DNA from 3 places in the Paraburkholderia sp. A1RI-2L genome. Region 1 is predicted to be linked to each of the others. Evidence: predicted binding sites of a transcription regulator. Region 1 holds the regulator's gene; each other region holds the start of a gene.
What was found. Region 1 encodes LexA, which represses DNA repair genes until DNA is damaged. Its sites were predicted from a motif close to ACTGTATNNNNATACAGT; they were not measured.
Positions count from the first base shown of each region.

Region 1 (10,248 bases):
GACTTCGATGGCGCAGCTGAAGGAAAATATCGGCAGCGTCGATATCAGGCTTTCGCCCGAAGCGCTCGCGCAGATCGACGCGCTGCATGAGGTACAGCCCAATCCCGCACCTTGAATTTGGCTTGATCAAGCATTGCGCGTGCGGGCATCATGCGGCGCGCGCTGCCCGGTTCTGCGGGTCGGCGCGCCTTGCTTGACCCGCTCGCCCCGGATCATCCGACCCCGAGCCCCTTAGCGGAGTATGACTACAATGACCAGCGCACGCGAAGCACAACCCCCACAATCGCCGCCCTCGTGGGGCTGGCCCCTTTTCATTCTGCTGGCCGTTGCCGGCCTGTTCTATGTGAAGTGGTTTCCGTACTACCACCGCGCTTTCACGGCCGAGGCCACGCATTCGATCGGCAAGTCCATCTTGATGGGCGGCGCGGCGAGCGCTCCTGAGCCGTCGTTCGCGGCTGCGCTCGACTATGCCTTGGCCTACGGCAAGGCGATCTGGCAGGCAATGGTGCTGGGCCTGCTGCTCGGCTCGGGTGTGCAGGCGCTGTTGCCGGCGCAATGGATTGCGCGCGTCATGGGGCGCCATGGTTTCGGCAGCGTCGCGGCGGGCGGTCTGCTCGCGGTGCCCGGCATGATGTGCACGTGCTGCGCCGCGCCTGTCGTGGCGGGGCTGCGCGCGCGCAATGCGTCGCCGGGCGGGGCGATCGCGTTCTGGCTCGGCAACTCGGTGCTCAACCCCGCGACGCTCGTGTTCATGGGCTTCGTGCTGGGCTGGCAGTGGAGTGCGCTGCGCCTCGTGCTGGGCGTGCTGATGGTGTTCGGCCTCGGCTGGCTCGCGAATCGGCTGGTGACGCGCGAGGAGGCGCTCGCCGCCGACGTGCGGCTCGCGATGTTCGCGCAGGAGCAGGCCGAGAGCGGCAATGTGCTCATCCGCTGGCTGCGCCTTTTCGTGCGCATGGCGGTGCGGCTCGTGCCGGAATACATCGTGCTCGTGCTGTTGCTGGGCGCGGCGCGTGCGTGGCTCTTTCCGCACATCGGGCCCGAGGTGGCGAGCAGCCTCGGCTGGATCGTCGTTTTTGCGGTGGCCGGCATGCTGTTCGTGATCCCTACCGCCGGCGAGGTGCCTATCATTCAGGCGATGCTGGCGCTCGGCATGGGCGTGGGGCCGGCGGGCGCGCTGCTGATGACGTTGCCGCCCGTGAGCCTGCCGTCGTTCGCGATGCTGGCCGGCTCGTTCAGGGTGCGTACGCTGGCGCTGGTGGGCTCGGTGGTCGTGCTGTTCGGCGTGGTGGCGGGGCTGGCAACAGTCGCGCTGGGGTTTTAGCGCGCTTCATTAAGGCCTGTTCGCACGTATTGGTGCGCAACGGCGTGAACAGGCCCTAAGATAAGAGACACGCATCAACGTCGGATTGCCGGCCAGCCGGCTGGCCATCTGCACACAATCCGCACAGAACAGGGCTCGCGCCCGGGAACCGCCATGGCAAAGCAAAAAACGAATCCGAAACTCGAACAGGCCCTGACACGGGGCGACCTCGCCATCCGGCAGGCCAACTCCGCTCGTGCAACGGCGGTTTTGCGCGCGCTCGGCAAGATGATCGTCGAGGCGTCGGCGACCATCGGCGTTGAGGCGCACACGTCGATCCCCGATGGCGACCGCATTTACGATCCCGCCGACGGCCTCTGGCCGCAGCAGTTGCTGATTTCGCTCGATGGTCCCGTCGAGGACTCGGATCCGGAGGAGATCCGAACGATTCGCCTGCTTGCCCAGTCGCAGTCCACGCAGTTCCGCGTCGAGTGGCATCGCGCCGACGGCAAGATCGGCCGCCAGGAAGGCGGCCCGTTCGCGACCGTCGCCTTCATTTCGGATGTCGACATCCCCTGGGGCGACGACGACGACTGAGCTTGTTCCGAACCGCGCGCGTTAGCGCATCATGCGCCGCCGGAACAGGATCGAGGCGACGACGAAGGGCACCACCACGTAGAGCACGAGCACGGCGAGATGCAGTCCCGCATGCTCGATCGGGCGCCCGAGCATGGCCGGGCGAATCAACTCGACGGCGTGCGCGAGCGGCAGCATCAGCGTGACGTGCTGCGCGGCGGCGGGCAATTGCGTGAGCGGAAAGAACACGCCGGAAAGCAGCAGCATCGGCGTGAGCACGAGCGTTTGATAGAACATGAAGAAGTCGTAGGACGGCGCGAGCGCCGTGACGATCATCGCGCAGCTCGCGAATGCGAGGCCCGCGAGCGCGATCACGGGCAGCGCGAGCAGCATCGACGGAAAGCTCGCGTAGCCGAGCAGGCCCGCCACGATCATGATGGCCGCGCCCGACAGCACCGACTTGCTGGCGGCCCAGACAACCTCGCCGAGCACCACGTCGCCGAGCGAGAGCGGCGTGTGCATGATCGCTTCCCATGTGCGCTGCACGTGCATGCGCGAGAAACCCGAGTACATGGACTCGAAGCTAGCCGACATCATCACCGAAGACGACACCGTGCCTGCCGCGAGAAACGCGATGTACGAGACGCCGTCGACGTGGCCGACCATCAGCCCGAGCCCGAAGCCGAGGCCGAACAGATAGATCATCGGATCGGCGAGATTGCCGAACATCGAGGCGATTGCCAGCTTGCGCCAGACGAGATAGTTGCGCCGCCATACGGCGATCCAGTGCGTCGCGTTCGACGGCAGCGCCGCGCGCGGCTCGCGCATGGGCGACTGGGTGGGGCGCGTGGGCGGCGGGGTTTGCGTGCGTGTCTGCATGATGGCGATGTTAATCCTGCATCTCGCGGCCCGTGAGCCGCAGGAACACATCTTCAAGATTCGCGGGCCGATGCAGGTAGCGCAAATCCGAGCGATGGCGCAAAAGCGCATGCACGGGCGCGGCTTCGTCGACATAGCAGAAGAGCGTTTCGCCGCTGATTTCCGTGCGCTTGGCGAGCGGTGCGAGCTCGTCGCGCAGCGCCACCGGATCGGGCCCGTAGACCTCGATCACGTCGCAGCCGATTTCCGATTCGATCAGCGCCTTCGGTGGGCCCTCGGCAATCTTGCGGCCCTCCTCGATGACGCAGACGCGATTGCAAAGCCGTTCGGCCTCCTCCATGAAATGCGTCGTGAGGAGAATCGTTTTGCCGCGCGCGAGCAGCGAGCGCAGCCGCTCCCAGATCAGGTGGCGGGCCTGCGGATCGAGACCCGTGGTGGGCTCGTCCATCACCAGCACGTCGGGGTCGTTGACGAGCGCGCGCGCCAGCGTGAGACGGCGGCGCATGCCGCCGGAAAGCTCGCCCACGCGTGCATCGGCCTTGCTTTCGAGGCGTGCGAATTCGAGCAGCGGCGCGACGAGCGCGCGCGTTTCGCTTGCCGAGAGTCCGAAGTAGCGGCCGAACACGAGCAAATTCTCGCGCACTGTGAAGTCGGGATCGAGATTGTCGAATTGCGGCACGACGCCCACGCGCGCGCGCGCATGACGTGCCCGCGCGGGCACCGGTTCGCCGCACAGGCTGATGCGTCCGGCATCGGGCGAAACGATGCCGAGCAGCATGCGCAACGTGGTGGTCTTGCCTGCGCCGTTGGGGCCGAGGAGCCCGAAGCATTCGCCGGGGAGGACGTCGAACGACAGGCCGTTCACGACGGTCCTGTCTCCGTAGTGCTTGATCACCTGCTCGAATTCGATGGCGGGCATGGTTGGGCGGCTGTTGCACGTTGCAAGGCGGCCTATTATAGGGCGTTCATCTCCCCATGCCGTTGCACCATCGATGTGCACGCAAACCTGGCGTTTTCCAGCCCTTGCGTGTCGAATTGCGGCGCACCATCATGTAATAGTGACCTGCGTTTCCAGACGGGTAGGGAGAATCGATCATGGCGAGCTACAAGAAAATTCTGCTTTGTTACGATGGCTCGCGCGAAGGCCGCAAGGCGCTGCGTTGCGGCGCGGATCTGGCGCTGGACCTGCATGCGGAGACCCATCTGCTTTCGGTGGTCGACATGCGCTCGACGATCGCGCAAAGTGCGGGCTTGCTCACCGACGTGGCATGTGGGCGCTTCGAAGAAACGGCGCGCGAGATTCTGCAGGAAGGCGTGGACTGGCTGACCGAACGCGGCGTGCGTGCGCAGGGCCACTTCGCGTTCGGCCATCCGATCGACGAGATTGCGAATCTCGCCAATGAGCTGCACGTCGATCTCGTAGTGGTGGGGCATCGCTGCCGCACCGGACTTTCGCGCTGGTGGATGGGTGCGGGCAATACGCCGCTGCTCGACCGCGTGACGTGCAGCATTCTCGTGGCCTGCTCTTCGGCTGCCGAGGAAAAACAGCAACAGCAGGCGGCGGCCTAGCCGCTATCAATCGCTTCCGCGCGATTGCAGCGTTCAGTCAATCAGCGAAAAGCGGCGGAGCCACTACCACGTAGATGGCTCGCCGCAATTCTTGCGGTTCATCTCGGTACGGCTTGCTCAGTTCGACGCGCTCGCGTCGTTGACGGTATTCGGCTCGTTCAATTCCACGGCGGCGAGCTTCCACGAAAACAGCCCATGACGCTGCAGGATGGCGGCATAGCGATCGCCGCCATAGCCGCTGTTTGCGCCGCGCTGCCACGTGACGGCGAACGTGTTCAGACTGCGGTAGCCCGCCGAGGTTTGCGCTCGCGGCTGAGCTTGCTGCGGCTGCGGCGATTGCGCCTGAGCCGGAGGATTGCCGGGTGCGGGCTGCGTCGCTTGGCCTGCCTGTGACGATGGTGGCGGCGACGGCGCTTCAGCCGGCGGCACAGGCGCGGGCTGTTCTCCCGGCTTGCCGGTCGGCGGCATGCCGCTGAGCAATGCGGCCACGCCCTCTGGCGTGGCATACGCGTCCACCAGTGGGCCGATCAGCGCATTGCCGATCATCGCGCCGAACAGCATGAGCGGATTGCTGGCGTGGGCGGCCTCCATGCGTTGTTGCAGCATCTCGCCAACCTGCTGCTTCAAGCTCGCGCGCAGCGCCGGGTAGTCGACGTACTCGCTTAGTGCGGCTGCGTCGCGTGCGTCGGCGGCTGCCTTGAGGTTATTCAGCGCGATATATGGCGATGCATAGCCATAGCCCACTGCCGCCACGATTGCAACCGCCGCGACGGCGATTGCGACGGGCTTCTTCCAGCTGGATGATTTGCGCGGATACGTTTGGGTATCGGTCATTGGTTAGTGCAACCCTGCAGTGTTCAATCAGGGTGTTGACCGCGCGCAATCAAAAACGATCCCACTTTTGTTGCTTACTTTGCCAGCGCGACCGGCGCATCGGCCTGCTGCTCCGCGATACAGCGGTCGATGGCGCGGCACACCGCCTCCATCGTGCCCACCATGATGAGCCGCGACTGGCCGTGATAGACGCGCACCGGTGCGCGGCGGTCGGGCTGCTCCGCATTCAGCGTGCTGTTGAGCGAAACGCGTGCGAAGGCCGGCTGCGCGGAAGGCAGCGGGCGCGCTTCGTCTTCTTGCTCGATGTCGTCGAAGAGCGAGCCATTGATCTGGTAGCCGCATTGACGGCCAAGGGCCGCCGCCGAAGCACGCGCCTCGCGCATGGCGCACGAGGCAATCCCGCGCAGATGGCGCAGACGGCCGAATTGACGGAAGGGCAACAGGCGGGCAAGGCGTTCCATGACTCTCTCCGGAAAATGCGCAGAAGATGCGCAGAAAATGCGCAGGCGGAATTATCAGAATTCGGTTGGACGGATCAGACCAACGGCAATGCCTTCGAGCGCGAAATCCGCGCTGCCGGCCGCGACGAAAATATTCTCGTAGTCAGGGTTCTCCGCGATCAGCTCGATGCCGTTGCGCTGCCGCTTCAGGCGCTTCACGGTGACGTCGTCGCCAAGACGCGCCACGATGATCTGGCCATCCTTCGCTTCGCTCTTTTTTTGCACGGCGAGCAGGTCGCCGTCGAGGATGCCCGCGTCGCGCATGGACAGCCCGCGCACCTTGAGCAGGTAGTCGGGCCGGCTCGAAAAGAGCGCGGGGTCGCAGGTGTAGTTCTGCGAAATGTGCTCTTGCGCGAGGATCGGACTACCCGCCGCGACGCGGCCCACGAGCGGCAGCGAGAGCTGCATGAGGCCCGCGTGCGGCAGCGTGAATTGATGCGGCAGATCGCCCGGACCGGGCACGAGGCGGATGCCGCGCGAAGCGCCTGCAGCCAGCTCGATCACGCCCTTGCGCGCCAGCGCGCGCAGATGTTCCTCCGCCGAGTTCGCCGAGCTGAAGCCCAGTTCGGCGGCGATTTCCGCGCGCGTGGGCGGAAAGCCGGTGCGCTCGATCGCGCGGCGGATCAGATCGAAAACCTGCTGCTGTCGTGCGGTGAGTTTGGTCATGGCGCTACTGTATGTTTGAACAGGTGACTGTATTTTTATACAGTACTCGCCGCTTTTCAAGTGTTACTTGAACTTTGTCATCCGCACGGCGTCGCGACGGCGCTTTCCCTTCCCCGACGGACGCAACCACCGGCGAAAACAGGCGCAAGCGCCCAATTCCTCCGTCCTTACCACTTTTACGTATTAAAAAATGAGAAAACATCATTTTTAATAATGTAAGCCGATCGCTAGACTGGCCTCCATCGATTGCTGCAGGGCACGCGAGAACGCACGAAAGTGCACGAATGCGCACGACGACACGGAGAAAAAGTGGATGAAACAAGGCATTACGGGGCACGCATGGTTCAGGACGCTGGCGGCGAAACTGCTGATCGGCGTGGCGCCGCTCGTCGGCATGGCGGTCTTCGCGCCGGCGGCGCATGCGGACACGGCGCTGCTCAACGTCTCCTACGATCCCACGCGCGAGCTGTATCAGGACATCAACGAAGCCTTTATCAAGGAGTGGAAGGCGAAAGGCGGCGAGACGCTCACCATCAAGCAGTCGCACGGCGGTTCCGGCGCTCAGGCGCGCTCGGTGCTAGACGGACTGCAGGCCGACGTCGTGACGCTCGCGCTCGCCTGGGACATCGACGCACTCGCCAATAAAGGGCTGATCGCGAAGGACTGGCAAATGCGTCTGCCCGACAACGCCTCGCCATACACCTCGACCGTCGTGTTTCTCGTGCGCAAGGGCAATCCGAAGCGCATCAAGGACTGGGACGACCTCGTGAAGCCCGGCGTCTCGATCGTCACGCCCAATCCGAAGACCTCGGGCGGCGCGCGCTGGAATTACCTCGCGGCGTGGGCCTATGCGGCGCACCAGCCGGGCGGCAACGACCAGAAGGCGAAGGCCTTCGTCACGAAGCTCTACAAGAACGCAGGCGTGCTCGACTCGGGCGCGCGCGGCGCGACCACGAGCTTCGTGCAGCGCGATATCGGCGACGTGCTGATCGCCTGGGAAAACGAAGCATTCCTCTCGCTCAAGGAGTTCGGGCCGGACAAGTTCGAGATCGTGGTGCCGTCGGCCAGCATTCTCGCGGAGCCGCCGGTTGCGGTGGTCGACAAGGTCGTGGACAAGCACGGCACGCGCAAGGTGGCGCAGGCGTATCTCGAGTTCCTCTATGGCGAGAAGGGGCAGGAGATTGCCGCGAAGAACTTCTATCGTCCGCGCTCGGACAAGGTGCCGGCGGCGCTCATGGCGAAGTTCCCGAAGCTCAAGCTTTACACGGTCGACGAGGCGTTCGGCGGCTGGGCCAAGGCGCAGAAGACGCATTTCGCCGATGGCGGCGTGTTCGATTCGATTTATCAGCCGCAATAAGCCGGCCGTAGTAAGCCTACGGCAATACGCAGTAGCAAGCAACGCCAAAAACAAGGCGCGCCCGACGAGGCGCGTCTTTAGCCGCGGCGCCCCGCATGTATCGCATGACGGGAGGCGCTCCGCGCAACCCATGTGAAGAGATAGAGCATGACGACGTTTCGATTACAGAAGCCAGGCGCGCTGCCGGGATTCGGCGTGACGCTCGGCATCACGGTGGCGTATCTGAGCCTCGTGGTGCTCATTCCGCTTGCGGCCACGTTCCTCAAGACCGCGACGCTCGATTGGGCGCAGCTCGTGCGCGCGGTGGCGTCGCCGCGCGTGCTCGCGTCGTACCGCCTCACATTTTTCTCCGCGCTTGGCGGAGCGCTCATCAATGCGGTGTTCGGGTTCTTGCTCGCCTGGGTGCTGGTGCGCTACACGTTCTCGTTCAAGCGCGTGATCGATGCGCTCGTCGATCTGCCGTTCGCACTGCCGACTTCCGTGGCGGGGATCTCGCTTGCCGCCGTGTATGCGGGCAACGGCTGGATCGGCCAGTTCCTGCAGCCGCTCGGCCTCAAGATCGCGTTTACGCCGCTCGGCGTGCTTGTGGCGCTCACGTTCATTGGCCTGCCGTTTGTCGTGCGCACCGTGCAGCCCGTGCTCGAGGAGTTCGAGCGCGAGCAGGAAGAGGCCGCCGCCTGCCTGGGCGCGTCGCGCTGGCTCACGTTTCGCCGCGTGGTGTTGCCGGCGGCATTGCCTGCGCTGCTTACGGGTTTTGCGCTCGCATTCGCGCGCGCGCTGGGCGAGTACGGTTCGGTCATCTTCATCGCGGGCAATGTGCCGATGAAGTCGGAAATCACGTCGCTGCTCATCATCACGAAGCTCGAGCAATACGACTATGCGGGCGCGACGGCGCTGGCTGTGGTGATGCTGTGCGTGTCGTTCGTCATGCTGCTGCTCATCAACACGTTGCAATGGTATTTGCAGCGGCGCACGAGCCGCCGGGCGTCGCGCGGCGTGTCGCGCTCGCGTGTGCCGAACCCGATGCACGCGGGTGTTGGAGGAGAGGCGCAATGAGTGCAGCAAGTACGCGGGTCCGCAATGCAGGACGTCCCAATTCCGTAACGGAAGCGCCCTGGGTGCGCTGGCTCCTCACCGGCATTGCGCTGGCGTTTCTCGCGCTGTTTCTGGTCGTGCCGCTCGTGGCCGTGTTCTGGCAGGCGTTGAGCAAGGGCATCGGCTTCTATTTCGTATCGCTCGCCGACCCGGATGCGCTCGCCGCGATCAAGCTCACGCTGATCACCGCCGCGATCGCCGTGCCGCTCAATCTGGCGTTCGGCCTCGCGGCATCGTGGACCATCGCCAAGTTCGAGTTCCGCGGCAAGGCGTTGCTCACCACGCTGATCGACCTGCCGTTTTCGGTTTCACCCGTGATTTCAGGGCTCATTTACGTGCTGCTGTTCGGCGCGCAGGGCTGGCTCGGCCCCTGGCTTGAGGACCACAATGTGCAGATCATCTTCGCGGTGCCGGGCATCGTGCTCGCGACCATCTTCGTGACGTTCCCGTTCGTCGCGCGCGAACTGATTCCGCTGATGCAGGCTCAGGGCACCGACGAGGAAGAGGCCGCGCACGTGCTGGGCGCGTCGGGCTGGCAGATGTTCCGGCGCGTGACGTTGCCGAACATCCGTTGGGGTCTGCTGTACGGCGTGATTCTCTGCAATGCGCGCGCGATGGGCGAATTCGGCGCGGTTTCGGTGGTGTCTGGACACATTCGCGGCCAGACCGACACGATGCCCTTGCACGTGGAGATCCTCTACAACGAATACAACTTCGCGGCCGCGTTCGCCGTGGCTTCGCTGCTTGCGTTGCTCGCGCTCGTTACGCTGGGTCTCAAGCTGCTGGCGGAGCGCCACATGTCTGCGGAGCTGCGCGATACCGGCGACGTGCCGGCGCTCGCGGGACTGCCGGCAACGCGCAGTGCGGCCGCGCCTCAAGGCGCAGTGATTGGCCAACGACATACACAACAACACCCACAACAACACACCCGCGCGTTGCGCCGGACGCTTGAACAGGGAAAGGGCTAAAGATGGGCATCATCGTTCGTAATCTGCACAAGCGTTTCGGCGATTTCACCGCGCTCGACCATGTTTCGCTCGACTTTCCGGCGGGCGAGCTGGTCGCCTTGCTCGGGCCTTCCGGATGCGGCAAGACCACGCTGCTGCGCGTGATCGCCGGGCTCGAATATGCCGATGAAGGCCAGGTCGTGCTCCAGGGGCAGGACGTGGCGATGGTTGGCGCACGCGAGCGCCAGGTGGGCTTCGTGTTCCAGCATTACGCGCTGTTCCGCCATATTACCGTGTTCGAGAATGTGGCGTTCGGGCTGCGCGTGAAGCCGCGCAACGAGCGTCCCTCCGAAGCGCAGATCCGCGAGAAAGTGCATGAGCTGCTCAAGCTCGTGCAACTCGACTGGCTCGCGCTGCGCTATCCGTCCGAGCTTTCCGGCGGCCAGCGCCAGCGCATCGCGCTGGCCCGCGCGCTCGCCGTGGAGCCGAAAGTGCTGCTGCTCGACGAGCCGTTCGGCGCGCTCG
Region 1 is NZ_JARBTA010000001.1:1,023,141-1,033,388, forward strand. Features, by position in the region: gene PWP93_RS04865 (NADP(H)-dependent aldo-keto reductase) at 1-115, shown strand, start outside; gene PWP93_RS04870 (permease) at 251-1,321, shown strand; gene PWP93_RS04875 (hypothetical protein) at 1,475-1,897, shown strand; gene PWP93_RS04880 (ABC transporter permease) at 1,919-2,755, opposite strand; gene nodI (nodulation factor ABC transporter ATP-binding protein NodI) at 2,766-3,674, opposite strand; gene PWP93_RS04890 (universal stress protein) at 3,851-4,324, shown strand; gene PWP93_RS04895 (DUF2939 domain-containing protein) at 4,442-5,158, opposite strand; gene PWP93_RS04900 (hypothetical protein) at 5,233-5,619, opposite strand; gene lexA (transcriptional repressor LexA) at 5,674-6,324, opposite strand; gene PWP93_RS04910 (sulfate ABC transporter substrate-binding protein) at 6,638-7,681, shown strand; gene cysT (sulfate ABC transporter permease subunit CysT) at 7,829-8,737, shown strand; gene cysW (sulfate ABC transporter permease subunit CysW) at 8,734-9,744, shown strand; gene PWP93_RS04925 (sulfate/molybdate ABC transporter ATP-binding protein) at 9,747-10,248, shown strand, end outside.

Region 2 (10,248 bases), 430 kb from region 1:
GTCGCACCGCAGTTGTACGTCGCGGTGGGCATCTCGGGCGCGATCCAGCACCTGGCGGGCATGAAGGACTCGAAGGTGATCGTCGCCATCAACAAGGACGAAGAAGCGCCGATCTTCAGCGTGGCCGATTACGGTCTCGTCGGCGATCTGTTCACGGTTGTGCCGGAACTCGTCAAAGAACTCGGCTAAGCGCTGCAACAAAAAGGGGCGCTTCGAGCGCCCCTTGGATTGCCGACAAAACCCAGGCCTTGCGCCTGGGTTTTTTATTACGCGTATGCTGGGCGATGCGCGCCGGCCGTCTCTCCGAGATAACGATAGACCGAGAGATCGTCGGCGCGGATCGCGGGCTGCTTGCCCGAGATGAGGTCGGCGAGCAACTGGCCCGATCCGCACGACATGGTCCAGCCGAGCGTGCCGTGCCCCGTGTTCAGGAACAGGTTCGAGAACGGCGTGCGGCCCACCACCGGCGTGCCGTCCGGCGTCATCGGGCGCAGGCCGGTCCAGAAGGTGGCCTGCGAGGTATCGCCGCCGCCCGGGAACAGATCGTTCACGCACATTTCGAGCGTCTCGCGGCGCGCTTGCTTGAGCGCCGTGTCGTAGCCCACGATTTCGGCCATGCCCCCCACGCGGATGCGGTCGTCGAAACGCGTGATTGCAATCTTGTAGGTCTCGTCGAGCACGGTGGAGACCGGCGCCGCGCCCGCGTTCACGATAGGCGCTGTGATCGAGTAGCCCTTGAGCGGGTAGACCGGAATCTTCACGAGGCCGGCCAGCATCTTTGTGGAGAACGAGCCGAGCGCGACCACGAATGAGTCCGCGCGCACGAGTTCGCCACCGCACTGCACGCCCGCGATGCGCTCGCCTTGCACCGCGAGGCCGTCGATCGGCGTGTTGTAGCGGAACTTGACACCCAGTTCCTCGGCCATTTTGGCGAGGCGCGTGGTGAAGAGCTGGCAGTCGCCGGTTTCGTCGCCGGGCAGGCGCAGGCCGCCGGTGAGCTTGTGCGAGACCGCAGCAAGCGCGGGCTCGGCACGGCCGAGCTCGGCGGACGTGAGCAGTTCGTACGGAACGTTCGCATCCTTCAGCACGGCGATGTCCTTTGCCGCGCCGTCGAACTGCTGCTGCGTGCGGAACACCTGCAGCGTGCCGCCGGTGCGGCCTTCGTACTGGATGCCGGTTTCGGCGCGCAGCGCCTGCAGGCAATCGCGGCTGTATTCGGCGAGGCGCACCATGCGGCCCTTGTTGAGTGCATAGCGCTCGGGCGTGCAGTTCTGCAGCATCTGCCACATCCACTGCAACTGGAATTTCGTGCCGTCGAGGCGGATGGCGAGCGGCGCGTGCTTCTCGAACATCCACTTGATCGCCTTGAGCGGCACGCCCGGCGCGGCCCACGGCGCGGCGTAGCCGGGCGAGATCTGGCCGGCGTTCGCAAAGCTCGTTTCGAGCGCGGGACCGGACTCGCGCTCGATCACCGTTACCTCATGGCCCGCGCGGGCAAGATACCAGGCGCTGGCGACCCCGACAACACCACTGCCCAACACGACGACTCGCATAGTCTGCTCCAGATAGATTTGTTGGGGCTACGCCGCGCTGCCGAGGGCTTGCCTCACCCGTCTCGGGGGATTCAGCGCCGAAGGCATGAAAAATCAGGAGTAGCCAGTAATATCGACTATGCTATTGTTCTACGGCTAGATTTTGTTATCGTATTTGTCGAATTTTCAGGAAAAACACATGAGAACGCAGCGTCAGCCGGTCCGCGCGCTGGACCGACTCGATCACCGCATCCTTAAGCTGCTCCAGGAGGACGGCCGCATGGCCATGAAGGACCTCGCGGAGCAGGTCGGGCTCTCCGTCACGCCGTGCATCGAACGGGTCAAGCGCATGGAGCGCGACGGCGTCATCACGGGCTACTACGCGCGCGTGAATCCGAACGTACTGGGCGCGGCGCTGCTGGTGTTCGTGGAGATCACGCTCGACCACAAGAGCGGCAACATGTTCGACCAGTTCCGCCGCGAGGTTAAGAAGATCCCGGAAGTGCTCGAATGCCACCTGGTTTCGGGCGACTTCGATTACCTGATCAAGGCGCGCATCGGCGAGATGGCCGACTACCGCAAGCTGCTCGGCGACATCCTTCTGCAACTGCCGGGTGCGGTGCAGTCGAAGAGCTATGTGGTGATGGAGGAAATCAAGGAAACTTTGACGATCGCGGTGGGCGAGTAGTCGCGCGAAGCCGCGCTCGAAAGCGCCCCGTTTTTTAGCGCTCGACAAGGCGTCTCGATACTGTATATTTATACAGTATCGAGACGCCTTGCTGCATTGTGCCGTGAAAGAACTGGACCCTGACCATCCCGCCGAGACCTGGTACCCTGTCGCGCCGCCTGCGCCGCGCAAGGGGCGTGGTGCCGTCACGAACCTGCAGGGGCGCTACGAGGTTGATCGGCGCGAAGTCTTTGACGACGGCTGGCAGCACGCGCAGCCGGATGAGAGCCCCCGCGATCTTGCCGCCGAAGAAGCCCCGGCATTGCGCACCGAGGTCTTCGAGGAGCGCGCGAAGAGCATCCTTACGCGCAACCAGTCGCCCGATATTCCGTTCAATGTCTCGCTCAATCCGTATCGCGGTTGCGAGCACGGTTGCATTTACTGCTTCGCGCGACCCACCCACAGCTATCTGGGGCTCTCGCCGGGACTCGATTTCGAGAGCCGCATTTACGCAAAGATCAATGCGCCCGAGTTGCTCGCGCGCGAAATCGCGAAGCCCGCTTATGAGCCGGAGCCCATCGCGCTGGGCGTGAACACCGATGCCTGGCAGCCGGTCGAGCGCGATATGCGCATTACGCGTCGCGTGATCGAGGTGCTGAGCGAGCGCCAGCATCCGTTCGCGGCCATCACGAAGTCCTCGCTGATCGAGCGCGATCTCGATCTGCTAGCGCCCATGGCGCAGCGCCAGCAATTCATGGCGGCCATCACGATCACCACGCTCGACGCCGAACTCGCGCGCACGCTGGAGCCGCGCGCGGCCACGCCGGCGCGGCGGCTGCGCACGATCCGCACGCTTGCGCAGGCGGGCATTCCGGTTGGGGTGAGCATCGCGCCCGTGATTCCGTTCGTTACCGAACCGGACATGGAGCGCGTGCTGGAAGCCTGCGCCGAGGCGGGTGCGAGCAGCGCGAGCTATATCGTGCTGCGTCTGCCGTGGGAGGTGGCGCCGCTCTTCGAAGGCTGGCTCGAAGCGCATTTTCCGCAACGCGCGGCGCGCGTGATGAGTCGCGTGCGCGACATGCGCGGCGGCAAGGACTACGACTCGGCGTTCTCGCAGCGCATGAAGGGCACCGGGCTTTGGGCCGACCTGCTCAAGCAGCGCTTTCACCAGGCCGTGAAGCGGCTCGGCTTGAACGAGCGGCGTTACGGCATTCTGGATATGTCGGCGTTCATGCGCGCGAAGACGGTGCGCGAGAAGCCGCAACTCGATCTGTTCTAGCGCCGCGCTGCAGTTGTCGGGCAGTCGTCGCTATTGAGAAATGGCCTTGGCCGCTTCGACCTGCGATTCGAAATACGTCTGGAAAGTCAGGGCCAGGCCCGTCATCAGCAAGAATGCACCGATCAGCAGCGAGAAGATCACCACGAAGATCACGGCCCAGCCCGAGCGGCTTGCGCGGCTGCCCGCGAAGGCCGCGTTGAACTGCGCGTCCCACCTGGCGTCCGGGCGCAGCCCGTAGACGATGGCGGCCAGAAATGCCGAGAGCACGGACACGGCGCCGATCACGGCGAGTGTCCAGCCGGGTATCGACTCACGCTGGGTTGCCACGAGCAGGAGCACGCCGGGAATGCCGAGCAGCGTGCCGGCGATATGCGCCCAGCCCCACACGTCGCGCCTTCCGTAGAGATAAAAGCGGTGCGCCCCCAGGCTGCCGAACAGGAAGGCGAGGGCGGCGGTAAGGGTCTTGGAGCGAAAGCGTGCGGGATTTTTTTGATTGGACATGGGCAGACGGATTGGATGACTGCGCGCTGATTGCGCGATGGCAGCTCAAGAACTGCGTGTGCAACAACGGCGCGGCCGCGGGCCGCCGGCCATTGTACGTGGCGCGCGCCTGCGTCAGCAGATGTTGCCGCTTATGCCGGGAAATGGCTGCAGGCATGCGGAAGGGCGCATGACGGCCGCATGTATGGCTAGGGCTTCGCGTAAGTCACGCGATAAATCGCGCCTGCATAGTCGTCGCTGATGAGCAGCGAACCGTCGGGCAGCGGCAGCACGTCCACGGGGCGGCCCCACACGGTTTTATCGGGATTGAGCCAGCCCTGCGCGAATACCTCCTGATGGGCGTTCGTGCCGTTGGCGTCCGCCGTCACGCGCACCACGCGATAGCCGACCTTGCTGCTGCGATTCCACGAACCGTGCTCGGCGATGAAGATGCTGTCACGATACCCGGCCGGGAACATCGTCCCTGTATAGAAGCGCATGCCGAGCGCCGCGACGTGCGCACCCAGCCCCATGACGGGTGGCGTGAAGCCACTGCACGGATGGCCCGCGCCGAATTCCGGGTCGGCGACGTTGCCGCCGTGGCAATACGGAAAGCCGAAATCGAGACCTGCGCGTGCAAGCCGGTTGAGCTTGTCGTCGGGAGTGTCGTCGCCCATCATGTCGCGGCCGTTGTCGGTGAACCATAGTTCGTGCGTCCGCGGATGCCACGCGAAGCCCACCGTATTGCGCACGCCGCGCGCGATGCTCTCATAGTGCGAGCCGTCCGGATTCATCCTGCCGATCATCGCGTAGTGGTCGCGCTGCGGGTCGCCCGCGGGCAGGCAGACGTTGCAGGGCGCGCCTTGAGGGACGTAGAGCTTGCCGTCCGGGCCGAAGGCGATGAACTTCCAGCCGTGGTGGCGCTCGGCGGGGAGCGCGTCGGTGACGACGGCGGGCTTGGGCGGATCGTCGAGATGCGTATCGATGGCGTCCAGCCTCACGATCTTCGAGACCGCCGAAACATAGAGCGCGCCGCCGTGCCAGGCGACGCCCACCGGCATCGTGAGCCCGGAGGCGAGCACGTGGTGCTTGACGACCCTCGCGTTGAGCAATTCGAGCGCATGGACGCGGCCTTCCATGCTGCCCACGTAAAGCGTGCCCGCAGGTGAAAGCGTCATTTCGCGCGCGCCGGGGATATCGTCGGCGAGCACTTCGATGTGGAAGCCGGCCGGCAAGCGGATGCGCTCGATGGGCAGCGCGGCCCGCGCGAGCGATGCGCCCAGGACCAGGAGGGCGGCGAGCGCGAACCGTGCGCGGCTTGGCCGTAAAATGCGAGGCGCTGGGCGCGGGAGCGGCGCTGGCGATTGATGACGGCCGTCGCCAGGCCGATGAGGGGGCTGATCAATGCGGTGCGCTGGGGAAGGCGCGTTGTCGCGCCGCCACAAGCGTGAAAGGTTCGCAATGGGCGAAGCGAGCGCGGTTTTCGCCCGAAACACTTTGGCGCAAATCCACGCCCGCCGCCGCTGTGACGCTGGCGCGAAGCACTGTCCGTGATGTCCGTCAGACGCCGATCGATCGCCGTTCATCGCCGTTTCCTCACGATTGTCACGCCGTTTCCACGCGGTTTCCGTCCAGATTCCCGTTAAGTGTTTGTTATGCCATTGGTTTCGGGCTATAATCGCATGTTTCAGTAGTCCCGAACCCCCGGTTTTCAAGGATTCTAGTAATGGTCATCATCCGTCTGGCACGCGGCGGCTCGAAGAAGCGCCCGTTCTACAACATCGTCGCAACCGATTCGCGCAACCGTCGCGACGGCCGTTTCATCGAGCGCGTGGGCTTCTACAACCCGGTCGCCACCAAGGGTGAAACCCTCCGTATCGCGCAAGATCGCGTGACGTACTGGAAGGAAAACGGCGCGCAAATGTCGCCGGCCGTCGAGCGTCTCGTGAAGGAAGCGCAAAAGGCTGCTGCCGCTCAACCGGCTGCTTAAGTCTTGTTCATGTTTTACACCCGTGCGCGCAGCGTGAGCCGCGTGTGCGAGTCCAGGCTGGCTGCGAGGTTTGCCCATGCCCGTGCATGACGATGTAAAGGCGGACAAGGGCGCTGCCGCAGCGGGCGAAGTGGCACGCAAGGCGCCGTCGTTCGGCGCGTTTGTGCGCAAGCCCGTGGAGCGCCGGCAGGCGCGCGATGGCGCGTCTGAAGCGCTCGGCGCGGCTGAAGGCCTGCGCGCCGAAACGCCGGCGAGCTGGCCTGCCGACGCAGTCGAAGTGGGCGCCGTGCTCGACGCCTATGGGCTGAAGGGCGGGCTGAAGATCGCCCCGCACGCGCAGGGCGGCAAGGCGCTCATCGCAGCGAAGCGCTGGTGGCTTCTGAAGGGCCGCGAGCACCCGGAGCGTCATTCCGCGGTGCGCGTGAGCGCCAAGGTGCATGGCGACAGCGTGGTCGGGCAACTGACCGGTGTCGCCGATCGCGACGCCGCGCTGCGGCTGCGCGGTGCGCGTATCTACGTGAGCCGCGCGGATTTTCCCGCGACCGAAGCCGACGAGTATTACTGGGTCGACCTGATGGGTCTCGATGTCGCCAACGAGGCGGGCGTCGAGCTCGGCAAGGTCGCCGACCTGATCGACAACGGCGCGCAGTCGGTGTTGCGCGTCGAGTATCCCTCGACGGACAAGAACGGCAAGCCCATTACCGGCGAGCGGCTGATCCCGTTCGTCGGCGTGTTTGTCAAGACGGTGGACCTGGCGGCGAAGCGCATCGTCGTCGACTGGGAAGCCGATTACTGAACCTGCTGTGCTGATTCGCTGAACGGAGAGAGCGATGCAGTTTGATGTCGTGACGCTCTTTCCCGAAATGTTCGGCGCGCTCACCGACTGGGGCATCACCAGCCGGGCGGCGAAGCAGCAGCGTTATACGTTGCGCACGTGGAATCCGCGCGATTTCACGACCGACAACTACCGCACCATCGACGATCGGCCTTACGGCGGCGGCCCCGGCATGGTCATGCTGGCCAAGCCGCTCGAAGCGGCGATCGGCGCGGCGAAGGCCGCGCAGGCGGAGCAGGGCGTCGCGAGTCCGCGCGTGCTGCTGATGTCGCCGCAAGGCAAGCCGCTCACGCACGAGCGCGTCGTGCAGTTCGCGCAGGAGCCCGGTTTCGTGCTGCTGTGCGGGCGTTACGAGGCGATCGACCAGCGTCTGGTCGACCGTTGCGTGGACGAGGAAGTCAGCCTTGGCGACTTCGTGCTGTCGGGCGGCGAATTGCCGGCGATGGCGCTGATGGATGCCGTGGTGCGGCTTCTGCCAGGCGTGCTCAACGATGCGCAATCGGCGGTGCAGGACAGTTTCGTGGACGGTCTGCTCGACTGTCCGCACTACACGCGGCCCGAGGAATACGACGGCGTGCGTGTGCCCGATGTGCTGCTAGGCGGCCATCATGCGGAAATCGAGCAATGGCGCCGCCGCGAAGCGTTGCGCAACACGTGGCAAAAGCGGCCCGATCTGATCGCGCGGGCCAGGAAGAACAAAACGTTGAGCCGTGCCGACGAGGCATGGCTCGCCAGTCTCGCGAAGGGCGCGAATGAAGCGTAAGGCTTCGGACGGGCGCGGCGCGGGGCGTCAAAGGCGGTGCCGCTTCATGCGTGAACGGCGCCAGTTGTGAATCCATCCTCTATCGGGGCCGTAGTTGCAGGCAATCCTGCACAGGTACGAACGCCGACAAGATGGCTTACGGAGTCAGTCATGAATCTGATTGAAAAACTCGAGCAGGAAGAAATCCAGCGCGTGCTGGGCGAGAAGACCATCCCCGAATTCGCTCCCGGCGATACGGTGATCGTCAACGTGAACGTGGTTGAAGGCAACCGCAAGCGCGTTCAGGCATACGAAGGCGTCGTGATCGCAAAGCGTAACCGCGGTCTGAACTCGTCGTTCATCGTTCGCAAGATCTCGTCGGGCGAAGGCGTCGAGCGTACGTTCCAGACGTACTCGCCGCTGCTGGCAAGCATCGTGGTGAAGCGTCGCGGCGACGTGCGTCGCGCGAAGCTGTACTACCTGCGCAACCTGTCGGGCAAGAAGGCTCGCATCAAGGAAAAGCTGGTGTCGAAAGACCGCGCAGCTGCTCCGGCCGAGCAGGCGTAAAAGCTGTAAGAAAAAGCACCCCTCGGGGTGCTTTTTTGTTTTTGGTCGCAAAATACGTAGATGTGCCTGAATCCAGAGTCAGCCGTTGATCCGTCCAGTATTTGAACCCGAAAGCCTGCCGATCGAATCGACGGGCATCGACCTGCCTCCTGTCGCCGCCGGCCGACTCACGCCCGACGGCCTGCGCGCGCGTTTCGAGCAGCGCTTGCCGTGGGATCCGGAGCCCCAGGAGGCGCGCGTGACCGAGATTCGCGATCCGCGCGAAGCCGCCGTGCTTATGCCGATCGCGATGCGGCCCGGTGGCCTCACCGTGCTGCTCACGCAGCGCGCCGACAACCTCAGCAACCACGCCGGCCAAGTGAGCTTCCCGGGCGGCAGCCGCGAACCCGCCGACGCCACGCCGATCGCCGCCGCGCTGCGCGAGGCGCAAGAGGAGGTGGATCTCGATCCCGCGCGCGTCGAGGTGCTGGGTGCGCTGCCCGACTACCTCACGGGCACGGGTTTCAAGGTGACACCCGTGGTGGGCCTCGTGCACGAGCCGTTCACGGTGATCGCCGATTCGCTCGAAGTGGCGAGCATCTTCGAAGTGCCGCTCGACTTTTTGATGAACCCCGCGCATCACCAGGTGCGCGTGCTGCGCTGGGAAGGCGGCGAGCGCCGCTTCTTCGCCATGCCATATCCGCAGGCAGGTGATGGCGTGAGCGGCACGCACTTCATCTGGGGCGCGACGGCGGGCATGCTGCGCAACTTTTATCGTTTTCTGCTCGCCTGACGCAGAGCGTTTTTGCGAAGCGGCAGGCGTCGCGTCTTGGCGCGCGGCGCGGTTTCGCCTCGCAAGATCCAGCTCGACCGCGTTCCGCTGTTGTGTCTTTGCAGCCACTTGCTCAGGCACATCTGGCCCTGTGATATCGTTGCAACAATTTCTGAAAACCCCTTTTGCAATCCCACTTGCGCGGCGCGTGGCATGACTTTCTTCTCCGTATTGCTGGCTCTCGTCATCGAACAGGTGCGGGCGCTTTCGCCCAATAATCCGGTGACGGCGCTCCTGCGCCTCAATGCGGACTGGGCCGCGCATGGCTTCGACGCGGGCAAGAAAAAACACGGCGTGATTGCCTGGCTCGTGGTGGTGGTGCCCTGGACGGTGGCCACTGCGCTGATCTACTACGTGCTTTATCACATCAGCTTCGTGCTGGCGTTTCTCTGGAACGTGGTGGTGGTGTACTTCACGCTGGGCTTCCGGCAGTTCAGCCACTATTTCACCGACATTCACCTTGCGCTGAACAACGACGACGTGCCGCGCGCGAGAGAGATCCTCACCGAATGGACCGGCATCGACGCCGTGGACATGCCCGTGAGCGAGATCGTGCGCCATACGCTCATTCACGCCGTGGTGGCCTCGCACCGCCACGTATTCGGCGTGTTCTTCTGGTTTCTCGTGCCGATCGGGCCGGCGGGCGCGGTGCTGTACCGGATTGCCGAATATCTGGCGCGCGCATGGTCGCGTCCCGCCGACGACCGCACCGAGGCCTTCTCGGACTTCGCACAGCATGTGTTCTTCGTGATCGATTGGGTGCCGGCGCGACTGACGTCGCTGGGCTTTTCGATCGTCGGCAATTTCGAGGACGCGATCTACTCGTGGCGTAACCATACGAACCAGTGGCCCGACACCAACGAAGGCGTGCTGCTCGCGACCGGCAGCGGCGCGCTGGGCGCGCGTCTCTCGGGGCCGCTCGCTGAGCAGTCGAGCGTCGACGCACTGGCCCAGCCCGGCGAGGGCGATCCGTACACGGTTGGCGACGACTGCACGCCGCGCACGCTGCAATCGGCGGTGGGCCTCGTGTGGCGCGCGGTGATCCTGTGGATGATCCTGCTGCTCATGCTGACCATTGCCGTCTGGATCTGAACGGTCCTGGCGCACAAGGTGCAACGGCTCGCGATCAGCGAGCCGTTTTTGTTTCTGCGTGCGCCAGAGCGGTTTCATTCATCGCGCGGATCACGTTCGCGGCCGCATTGCCAGCACACCGTGAATTGCGCTTCCAGCGTTTCGCCGCACTGTGGGCAGCGCCACGATGGCGCGCCGGGTGGCGGGCCGTTGGTGGCGTCGGCGATCAGCTTGCGCGCAAGGGTTTCGTCGCGTTCGTCGGCGAGCCAGATTT
Region 2 is NZ_JARBTA010000001.1:589,159-599,406, forward strand. Features, by position in the region: gene PWP93_RS02830 (electron transfer flavoprotein subunit alpha/FixB family protein) at 1-189, shown strand, start outside; gene PWP93_RS02835 (D-amino acid dehydrogenase) at 267-1,553, opposite strand; gene PWP93_RS02840 (Lrp/AsnC ligand binding domain-containing protein) at 1,732-2,220, shown strand; gene PWP93_RS02845 (PA0069 family radical SAM protein) at 2,333-3,478, shown strand; gene PWP93_RS02850 (NINE protein) at 3,509-3,979, opposite strand; gene PWP93_RS02855 (PQQ-dependent sugar dehydrogenase) at 4,168-5,289, opposite strand; gene rpsP (30S ribosomal protein S16) at 5,685-5,948, shown strand; gene rimM (ribosome maturation factor RimM) at 6,025-6,744, shown strand; gene trmD (tRNA (guanosine(37)-N1)-methyltransferase TrmD) at 6,779-7,546, shown strand; gene rplS (50S ribosomal protein L19) at 7,697-8,092, shown strand; gene PWP93_RS02880 (CoA pyrophosphatase) at 8,178-8,864, shown strand; gene PWP93_RS02885 (CobD/CbiB family protein) at 9,057-9,995, shown strand; gene PWP93_RS02890 (DUF2007 domain-containing protein) at 10,070-10,248, opposite strand, start outside.
Region 2: the regulator LexA is predicted to act here: its motif matches at 2,280-2,297, upstream of PWP93_RS02845 (PA0069 family radical SAM protein).

Region 3 (10,248 bases), 840 kb from region 1:
CCCAGCCAGTTCATCGACGGTTGCTCGACGGGCAGCGCGAGGGTCTGCACGATGAGCAGCACACCGAAGGCGAGCGGCACGAGCGCGACCGCGGGCGAAGCGAAGTCGCGCGCCGGCCGCGCGGAGCGCACCAGCAGCCAGACCCCGGCGCCGACCATCAGATACAGCGCGAGCGCGGTGAATTCGGAATAGAACGTCGGGATGGGATACGTGTGGACGACGACCGCATACGGCAGGATCAATGCAACGGCCAGCAGGACGAACGTAAGGTAACGCGCAAAAGGAGAAGGCATGGGAATGGGGGGCGTCGGCAACCGGCGCACTATACAAAACTTTTCCCTCCCTGTGCGGAAGGCAGACGAATGAAATCCGCCCGCACCTGCCATGCCTTCGATCCGTACGCCGCGCATCAGGCCCCGGCTCCAGATGGGTGCAGCATGGCGGCGCATGCGCCAGACATCGCGCGCCGGACGCTCTCACGACGGCCGGCGCGCGAATTGCCGCCTCTCACGCGTGCTTCACAAGACCCTCACGCTCTCAAGCCCGGCACTCCGGCGGCGCGAGGTTGGCGGGCAGCGTAGCCGCCTCGACAGGCACCGGACCCAAGCCAGGTGCGCCGAGCGACGAGGCCGACTTGCCGCCCGCGAAGCATTCCCACGTGAGCGTGCCGCCCTGCACGCTGCCTTGCGTGAGCGCCACGCGCGCGGTGGGCGAGTCCGCGTTGTCGGGCACCGACGGCACGAGCACGATCGTGTTGCTGCCATCGGGCGCAATGCGCTTGGTGAACACCACGGTGATCTGCCCGGTCGTGTCGTCCACCTTCACGGAGTCTACGTTGCGCGTGGCCGGCGGCACCGTGTAGCCTGCGCCGAACGCATTGCCGCTTGCCGCGTTCTCCGCCACTGCAAGCCGCGCTGCGGAAGCCAGCGAGAGGCCCTCGCCCACCCGGCTGCGCGCAAGATAGTCCTGATACGCAGGAATGGCATACGCGGCGATCACACCAACGATGGCGAGCACGATCATCAGTTCGATGAGCGTGAAACCGGGCGCTGACCAGCGCTTCGCGAGACGCACGAACGCGCGACAGGACCGCACGAGCGAAGCCGCGGCATGCGTGGCATGGCTCGCAAACGGTGGGGCCGCGGCCGACGCGGCACAGGGCCCGGCGAAGCGAGACGCGCTCGGGCTGGAAAGGGATGGGGATACGGTCATCATCAGGGCTCCTGAAACGAGAAACGCCTGCTCACGAAACAGTGAACAGGCGCTTCGATCGTATCGGCGCCCCCGTTGGCGCAGCAGTCGGCCGGATGGCTTAGGCCTGACGCTGTCGGAGCATCGGCTTGTGTGCGAGGCGCAGCGTCCACGCGACGGCCCGCTCAGAACGACCAGAAGAACGCCAGCGCCGCACTCAATGCGAGCCCTGCGCGCGCCGCTCGTTGCGGCGCTTGAGCAGATGCCCGACCACCACCACCAGAATCGCGCACCCCGCACTCATGCCATATTCGGCCGCGGGCGTATCGAGCAGCGGCCAGCGGTCGCCGGCCGGATCGTTGATGATCAGCCCGCCCGCGATCCAGCCGAGCAGCGCAGCGCCCAGCGTCACCACCACAGGATAGCGGTCGAGCAGCCTGAGCACGAGCTGGCTGCCCCACACGATCAGCGGAATGCTCACCATCAGGCCAAAGATCACGAGCGCGATGCGGTGGCGCGGGTCGGCGGCTTCGGCCGCGCCCGCGATAGCCACGACGTTGTCGAGGCTCATCACCGCATCGGCGACGATGATGGTCTTGATCGCGCCGATCAGCTTGTCGGAGGGCTTCACGTCGGCGTGCTCGAGATGCGAAGGCGCAAGCAGCCGCACCCCGATCCACAGCAGCAGCAGGCCGCCCGTGAACTTCAGGTACGGCACGTTGAGCAGCACGACCGCAAAAGCGATCAGCACGACACGCAGCACGATCGCGCCGACCGTGCCCCAAACGATGCCGCGCAGGCGCTGTTGTGCGGGCAAGTCGCGGCAGGCGAGCGCGATCACCACGGCGTTGTCGCCACCGAGCAGGATGTCGATGACGATGATCTGAAAAACAGCGCCCCAGTGGAGCGACGTGAAAAACTCAAGCATGAAAGCGACAAGAGAATCGTGAATGCAGCAACAAGGCGCGGCCGCCGTAAAAAAAGTAGCCGCACAAGTAAAAAAGCGAGGCAGCCATGACTGACTCCCTCGCTTCTGTCCGGAAACCTCTTGAAAGGGTTCCGCAAGCATATCAAAAAACGCTGGCCACCCGCGCATCACATCGTGCGCGGGCGCGCAGCCAGTTTTGAAATTTATCGCGCCGAAATTACAGAATCGACTTCAGCAGACGACCCATTTCCGACGGGTTGCGCGTCACCTTGATGCCGCAGCCGTCCATGATTTCCAGCTTCGCGTCGGCCGTGTCCGCACCGCCCGAGATCAGCGCGCCGGCGTGGCCCATGCGCTTGCCCGGAGGCGCCGTGACGCCTGCGATGAAGCCGACCACCGGCTTCTTCATGTTGTCCTTGATCCAGTAAGCGGCGTTGGCTTCGTCCGGACCGCCGATCTCGCCGATCATGATCACGGCGTCCGTATCCGGGTCGTCGTTGAACATCTTCATGACGTCGATGTGCTTCAGACCGTTGATCGGATCGCCGCCGATACCCACTGCCGACGACTGGCCGAGGCCGAGCGCCGTCAGTTGGCCCACCGCTTCATACGTGAGCGTGCCCGAACGCGACACGACGCCGATGCGGCCCTTCTTGTGGATGTGACCCGGCATGATGCCGATCTTCAGCTCGTCCGGCGTGATCGTGCCGGGGCAGTTCGGGCCGAGGAGCAGCGTCTTGCGGCCTTCGCGGCGCATACGATCCTTGACTTCGATCATGTCGCGGACAGGGATGCCTTCCGTGATGCAGATCGCGAGATCGAGGTCGGCCTCGACGGCTTCCCAGATCGCGGCGGCGGCGCCTGCGGGCGGCACGTAGATGACCGAAACGGTCGCGCCAGTGGCTTCCTTGGCTTCACGCACGTTCGCGTAAATAGGAATGCCTTCGAAGTCCTCGCCGGCCTTCTTCGGGTTCACGCCCGCGACGAACGCTTCGCGGCCGTTGGCATATTCACGGCAGGCGCGCGTGTGGAACTGACCGGTCTTGCCGGTGATGCCCTGCGTGATGACCTTGGTGTCTTTGTTGATCAGAATCGACATGTATTGACCTCTGTTCGTTTGGCGTCGCGCGTCGCGTCAGCCGGGCGGACCCGAGCCTTCGCGCCGGCACGATGCCATTCGTATCCGCTGAAAATTACTTGCCTTCGGTAGCCGCGACGACCTTCTGCGCAGCCTCTTCCATGCTGTCCGCCGAGATGATCGGCAGGCCCGATTCGGCCAGCATCTTCTTGCCGAGGTCCTCGTTCGTGCCCTTCATGCGCACGACGAGCGGCACATTCAGATTCACGGCCTTCGAACCGGCGATCACGCCTTCCGCGATCACGTCGCAGCGCATGATGCCGCCGAAGATGTTCACGAGGATCGCCTTCAGGCCCGGGTTCTTGAGCATGAGCTTGAACGCTTCGGTGACCTTCTCGGTCGTGGCGCCGCCGCCAACGTCGAGGAAGTTCGCCGGCTCGCCGCCGAACAGCTTGATCGTGTCCATCGTGGCCATCGCAAGGCCTGCGCCGTTCACGAGACAGCCGATGTTGCCGTCGAGCGAGATGTACGCGAGGTCGAACTTCGAGGCTTCGATTTCAGCCGGATCTTCTTCGTCCAGGTCGCGGTAAGCAACGATTTCCGGGTGGCGGAACAGCGCGTTCGAGTCGAAGTTGAACTTCGCGTCGAGTGCGATGACCTTGCCGTCGCCCGTGACGTTGAGCGGGTTGATTTCGGCCAGCGACGCGTCGGTCTCCCAGAATGCCTTGTACAGGCCTTGCAGGATCGCGCGCGCTTGCGGAATCGAGGCAGCCGGCACGCCGATCTTCGCGGCGAGGTCGTCGGCCTGAGCGTCGAGCAGACCCGTCGACGGCTCGACGATGACCTTGTGAATCAGTTCCGGATGCTTTTCGGCAACTTCTTCGATGTCCATGCCGCCTTCGCTCGAACCCATCAGAACGATCTTTTGCGACACGCGGTCAACGACGAGGCTGACATACAGTTCCTGCTTGATGTCGGCGCCTTCTTCGATCAGCAGACGGTTGACGCGCTGGCCTTCCGGACCGGTCTGGTGCGTGACGAGCTGCATGCCGAGAATCTGGCTCGCGTATTCGCGAACCTGTTCCAGCGACTTCGCCACCTTCACGCCACCGCCCTTGCCGCGGCCACCTGCGTGAATCTGCGCCTTGACGACCCACACCGGACCGCCCAGCTCTTCAGCGGCCTTGACCGCGTCGTCCACCGAAAACACCGGCTTGCCGCGCGGTACCGCGACTCCGAATTTCCGCAGGATTTCCTTACCCTGGTACTCGTGAATCTTCATGCGTGATTCCTTCAGTCTGAGAGTTGGAGTGAACTTCGTTTCCGCTGTTGTTATTCATGCGCGAGAACGCCGGCCCTGCCCTCTTGGCTCAGGCCTGTTGGGTTGTCGCGCACGCTGGAGGCTTGTGCGCCGCGTTCTATTGATTGCGGCACATGACCATACCAGCGCGGATAAAACTGCCTCACCGCCTCACCGTCGAACCGCAGCGCATGGCAGCGGCCGAGCTGGAAAGGCGGCGTTTCGCCGGCGGCTTCGCCGTCGGCGGTCTTGCTCGGTTCCTGCCCGGACGCTTCGCCGGGCGTTCCGCGCGAGATTTCCCACACCTCTCCTGCAAACGCCTGGACCGCGACTGTCGGCAACACGCCCAGCATTTCCGTGAGGTGCGTGCAGCCAACCGTGCCGGCGAGCAACCGGCCGGCTTCGCGGCGAAAGTTCTTGAGGAGATTGAGCCCGATAAGGGCCCGATAGGCGGGATGAGCGTTCTGGCACTGACCGTCGTACGGCACCCAGTCGGACGACGCTTCGGCGTCGACGACGTTGAGCTTGCGATCGATCGTGATGCGGAGCCAGAGTTCATGGATTGGCGAACCGTTGGGCCGCACACCGGCGGCGAGCGGCACGTCGCGTGGCTTATGATCGGTCAGGCACGCGTCGATGTCCCACAGGCCGTCTTCGCGCTCATAGGCGACCGCCCGGATAGCGCGCTGATGACGCAACTGGCGAGGCGCTGGCGAAGAAAGCGGCATGCTAGTAGAGGTAAGACCGGACAGGAAAACCTCTCAATTTTAGCATACCGAGTATTTGAGACAGCGGCGAACCCACAGCGCCCGGCAGTGCCAGGCCGCAGCTGTTTTTTGAGTCGACCGGATCAATTTTTGGTCAGTCGCCCTCGAAGCTGTCTTCGATGCCCTTCAAAATCTTGCCGATTATCGACATCGAAAAGCCTCGCGCGGCCAGAAAACGCGCCTGACGCGCGCGCTCGGCGGGCGTCTCGGGTAACTGGCCGTACTTCTTTTGCCAGACGGCACGGGCCCGGGCGAGTTCCGTTTCGCGCAGTTGAGCGTTGACTTCTTCAATGAGCGCGTCGCCCACGGCATGACGCTTGAGCTCGCTGACGATGCGCCCCGCTCCCACGCGCGCGGCGCGGCGGTACACGACACTTTCCGCAAAGCGTGCGTCGGATAGCCAGCCTTCGCGTTCGAGCGCGTCGAGCAGTGCTTCGAGCTCGTCGGCGTTTTCGGTGAAAGGCATGAGCTTGCGCGAAAGCTCTGCGCGGCTGTATTCGCGGCGCGAGAGATAGCCGAGCGCACGGCCCTTGAGGGAACGCTCGGGGCGCTGCCTGCCAGGCGCTTCGTTCGTGGGCGCGTTTCGCGAGGTGCGTGAGGTACGCGAGGTGGAGGTGCGCTCGAATTGGTCGGCTTGCGACGAGGCCCCGCCTTCGCCCAAAGACGAAGGCGGGGCCTCTGACGTTTCCGTCTCATGCGGCACCGAAGCGAACCCAACCTTGCGCATCACGATCGTGCTGACTCTCTGGTGCCCATTCGAGACTGATGATCCGAACTTATTCTTCGCCCGCGACTTCGACTTCGCCGGAGTCGTTGACGCCGTCCGGCATCGTGCTCACGCCAAGCGACTCGCGAATGCGGTTTTCGATCTCGCGAGCGATGTCCGCATTCTCGCGCAGGAATTCGCGCGCATTGTCCTTGCCTTGGCCGATGCGTTCGCCGTTATAGCTGTACCACGCGCCTGCCTTGTCCACGATCTTGGCCTGCACGCCGAGGTCGATGATTTCGCCCTGGCGCGAGATGCCTTCGCCGTAGAGGATGTCGAACACGGCTTCGCGGAACGGCGGCGACACCTTGTTCTTGACGACCTTCACACGCGTTTCGCTGCCGATCACTTCGTCGTTCTTCTTGATCGAACCGATACGGCGAATATCCAGACGCACCGACGAGTAGAACTTGAGCGCGTTGCCGCCCGTGGTGGTTTCCGGGTTGCCGAACATCACGCCGATCTTCATGCGGATCTGGTTAATGAAGATCACCATGCAGTTCGTCTTCTTGATCGTGCCGGTGAGCTTGCGCAGCGCCTGCGACATCAGGCGCGCCTGCAGCCCCGGCAGCGAGTCGCCCATTTCGCCTTCGATTTCGGCCTTCGGCACGAGCGCCGCAACCGAGTCGATCACGATCATGTCGATCGAGCCCGAGCGCACCAGCGCGTCGGTGATTTCGAGCGCCTGCTCGCCCGTGTCCGGCTGCGAGATGAGCAGCTCCGGCACGTTCACGCCGAGCTTGGACGCGTACTGCACGTCGAGCGCGTGTTCCGCGTCGATAAACGCCGCCGTGCCGCCGAGCTTCTGCAATTCGGCGATCACCTGGAGCGTGAGCGTGGTCTTGCCCGACGATTCCGGACCGTAGATCTCGACCACCCGGCCGCGCGGCAAGCCGCCCACGCCGAGCGCAATGTCGAGGCCGAGCGAACCGGTGGAGACCACCTGAATGTCTTCGACCGCCTCGCCGTCGCCGAGCCGCATGATCGACCCTTTGCCGAACTGCTTTTCGATCTGCGCGAGCGCGGCAGCCAGTGCCTTGCTCTTTTCAGCAGTCAGCCCAGCCGAGCCTTTCTTGCTATCTTCCATGAATCGTCCTTTGCTATGATGAACGGCGTCTGGTGACGATGCGCGCGTGCTTTTGCGCACATGCGCCTGAACGCAGACACTGTATAAAAAAACAGTAGTTTTGGCAAGCCCGTTTTTGGCCCTTTTGGGCAAACGCGCGCGCCGAAACCGCGAATTTTCGGAGACCGCCGCCCGACGCTGCCCGGGCCCGCTCCCTGCCGGGAGCGCTGCGCGCGCTGCACACCCCGCGCCGCACAAAACGGGCATCAAAGCGCTATGAGGGCGACGCTGGCGCACATGCGAATTCTCATTGCCGAAGACGACAGCATACTCGCGGACGGTCTCGTCCGATCACTCCGCCAGGCGGGCTATGCCGTTGATCACGTGCGTCACGGCGTGGATGCCGATACGGCCTTGTCGATGCAGTCGTTCGACCTCCTGATCCTCGATCTGGGCCTGCCGAAAATGCCGGGCCTCGAAGTGCTGCGCCGCTTGCGCGCGCGCAATTCCAACCTCCCCGTGCTGATCCTCACCGCCGCCGACAGCGTGGACGAACGCGTGAAAGGCCTCGACCTCGGCGCCGACGACTACATGGCCAAGCCGTTTGCGCTCAACGAACTGGAAGCGCGCGTGCGTGCGCTCACGCGGCGCGGCGCGGGCGGTGGCCCCACGGTCGTGCGCCATGGCGCGCTGGCGTTCGACCAGGTCGGGCGTGTGGCGCGCATCAACGACCAGGTGCTCGATCTCTCCGCGCGCGAACTCGGCGTGCTCGAAGTGCTGCTGCAGCGGCTCGGGCGGCTCGTCTCGAAGGAACAGCTCGTCGACCATCTGTGCGAATGGGGCGAGGAAGTGAGCAACAACGCGATCGAGGTCTACGTGCACCGGCTGCGCAAAAAACTCGAAACGGGCGGCGTGCGCATCGTGACCGTGCGTGGGCTCGGATATTGCCTCGAAAAGGAAGCGAATCCGGCAAACGCGAGCAACCCGGCAGGCACCCCGGCGAGCCCCTCGGCAGGCGCCGCCGCGCCTCCCGCCATGCCGGCGAGCCACCACTACAAATAGCCAGGCGCCACGATGGCCGAGCCCGCTCCCGCCGCCCAGCCCGGCGCGCTCGACGACGAGGCGCGCGACGCCCGCTACGCCAACCCGTTCGCCCCGCCCGACGAGGCCGAAGCCGCCGCCGCGCGCCCCCGCTCGCTGTTCGGCGAAATTCTCGACTGGATGCTCGCGCCGCTGCTGCTGCTCTGGCCGATGAGCATCGCGGTCACGTATCTCGTCGCCAAGTCGATCGCCAACGGCCCGTTCGACCGCGCGCTCGAAACCGACGCCTATGTGCTCGCGCGCCAGATCCATCCGGTCAACGGCGTGGTGGAGCTCTCGCTGCCCGCCTCCACGCGCGACTTCCTGCGCGCCGACAACGTCGACAGCGTGTTCTACCAGGTGCTCGGCCGCCGCGGCGAACTGGTGGGCGGCGACCGCGAGATGCCGCTGCCGCGCGACGACGACCGCCCGCCCGCCGGCCTTGTGGAATTCCGCGACGACATGCTGCATGGCATCGATATCCGCGTGGCCTATACGACGGTCGAACTGGCGAATCTGTCGGGCTCGCAGCCCGTGCTCGTGCAGGTGGCCGAAACGCTCGACAAGCGCCGCCAGCTCGCCAACGACATCATTAAAGGCGTGATCCTGCCGCAGTTCGTGATCCTGCCGCTCGCGATCCTGCTCGTCTGGTTCGGCCTCTCGCGCGGCCTCGCGCCGCTGCATGCGCTGGAATCGAACATGCGCATGCGCCGCCCCGACGACCTCTCGCCGCTCGAAGCGCGGCGCGCGCCGCCCGAGATCGAGCCGCTCGTCACCTCGTTCAACGACCTGCTCACGCGCCTCGAACAGAACATGCAGCTGCAAAAGCGCTTTATCGCCGATGCCGCGCACCAGATGAAGACGCCGCTCGCGGGCCTGCGCACCCAGGCCGAGCTGGCGCTGCGCCAGGACGCAAGCGCCGAGGTGCACCGCTCGCTCGAGCAGATCGCGACGAGTTCCGAGCACGCCGCGCGGCTCGTCACGCAACTGCTCGCGCTCGCGCGCGCCGAAAACCGGATGACGGGGCAGATTTTCGCCCCCGTCGATATCGCCGATGTGGCCCGTCACGCGGTGCGCGACTGGGTGCAGCCCGCGCTCGCCAAGCAGATGGACCTCGGATACGAAGGTCCGGAGAGCAAAGCGAACGACGGCGATGAACGCGGCACGCAGGACCGCGCCGCACCGGTGCAGGTCGACGGCAACCCCGTGATGCTGCGCGAGATGCTGTCGAACCTGATCGACAATGCGATCCGCTACACGCCCGCCGGCGGCCGCATCACGGTGCGCGTGCGGCCTGAACCCGCCGCGCACGTGGTGCATCTGGAAGTGGAGGACACCGGCATCGGCATTCCGGCAGCGGAGCGCGAACGCGTTCAGGAACGCTTCTATCGCATCCTCGGGCGCGACGGCGACGGCAGCGGCCTCGGGCTCGCGATCGTGCGCGAGATTGCCACGATGCACGGCGGCACGCTCACCATCGACGACAACGTCTATCAAGCCGAACCGCGTCTCGCCGGCACGCTCGTGCGCGTGACACTGCGTCTGCGCGACGGCAGCTGACGGCAAAACGGGCGAAAACCGGGATGGGACTTACCCTTAGCCAGCACCCGCCCACCCCACACGAGCTCGAAAGATAGCATCAATTGACCTGATTTTGACGACCGTTACCCAATCGTTGAGAGCAATTAGCAAACAATAGGCCATCCGGATCGCGCCACAGGAAAGCGTCACTGTCGTCAGAACCCCGTAAGTTTCCATTCCAATAATGCTCCGCAGGACCGCTCGCATGGCGGGCCCATACGCATATCAAAAATGGAGACACATATGGCAACCGTTGGCGGACAAGTCTCACACGCGCCGATGACCAGCGACGAAAAACGCGTAATCTTCGCGTCGTCGCTCGGCACGGTGTTCGAGTGGTACGACTTCTACCTGGCCGGCTCGCTCGCGGCCTACATCAGCAAGAGCTTTTTCTCTGGCGTGAACCCCACCGCAGGCTTCATCTTCACGCTGCTCGGCTTTGCGGCGGGCTTCGCAGTGCGGCCGTTCGGCGCGATTGTGTTCGGGCGCCT
Region 3 is NZ_JARBTA010000001.1:187,929-198,176, reverse strand. Features, by position in the region: gene PWP93_RS00920 (PglL family O-oligosaccharyltransferase) at 1-293, opposite strand, end outside; gene PWP93_RS00915 (pilin) at 538-1,215, opposite strand; gene PWP93_RS00910 (TerC family protein) at 1,409-2,119, opposite strand; gene sucD (succinate--CoA ligase subunit alpha) at 2,337-3,218, opposite strand; gene sucC (ADP-forming succinate--CoA ligase subunit beta) at 3,313-4,479, opposite strand; gene PWP93_RS00895 (DUF2889 domain-containing protein) at 4,530-5,225, opposite strand; gene recX (recombination regulator RecX) at 5,359-5,991, opposite strand; gene recA (recombinase RecA) at 6,041-7,117, opposite strand; gene PWP93_RS00880 (response regulator) at 7,394-8,158, shown strand; gene PWP93_RS00875 (sensor histidine kinase N-terminal domain-containing protein) at 8,171-9,736, shown strand; gene PWP93_RS00870 (MFS transporter) at 10,001-10,248, shown strand, end outside.
Region 3: the regulator LexA is predicted to act here: its motif matches at 7,196-7,213, upstream of recA (recombinase RecA).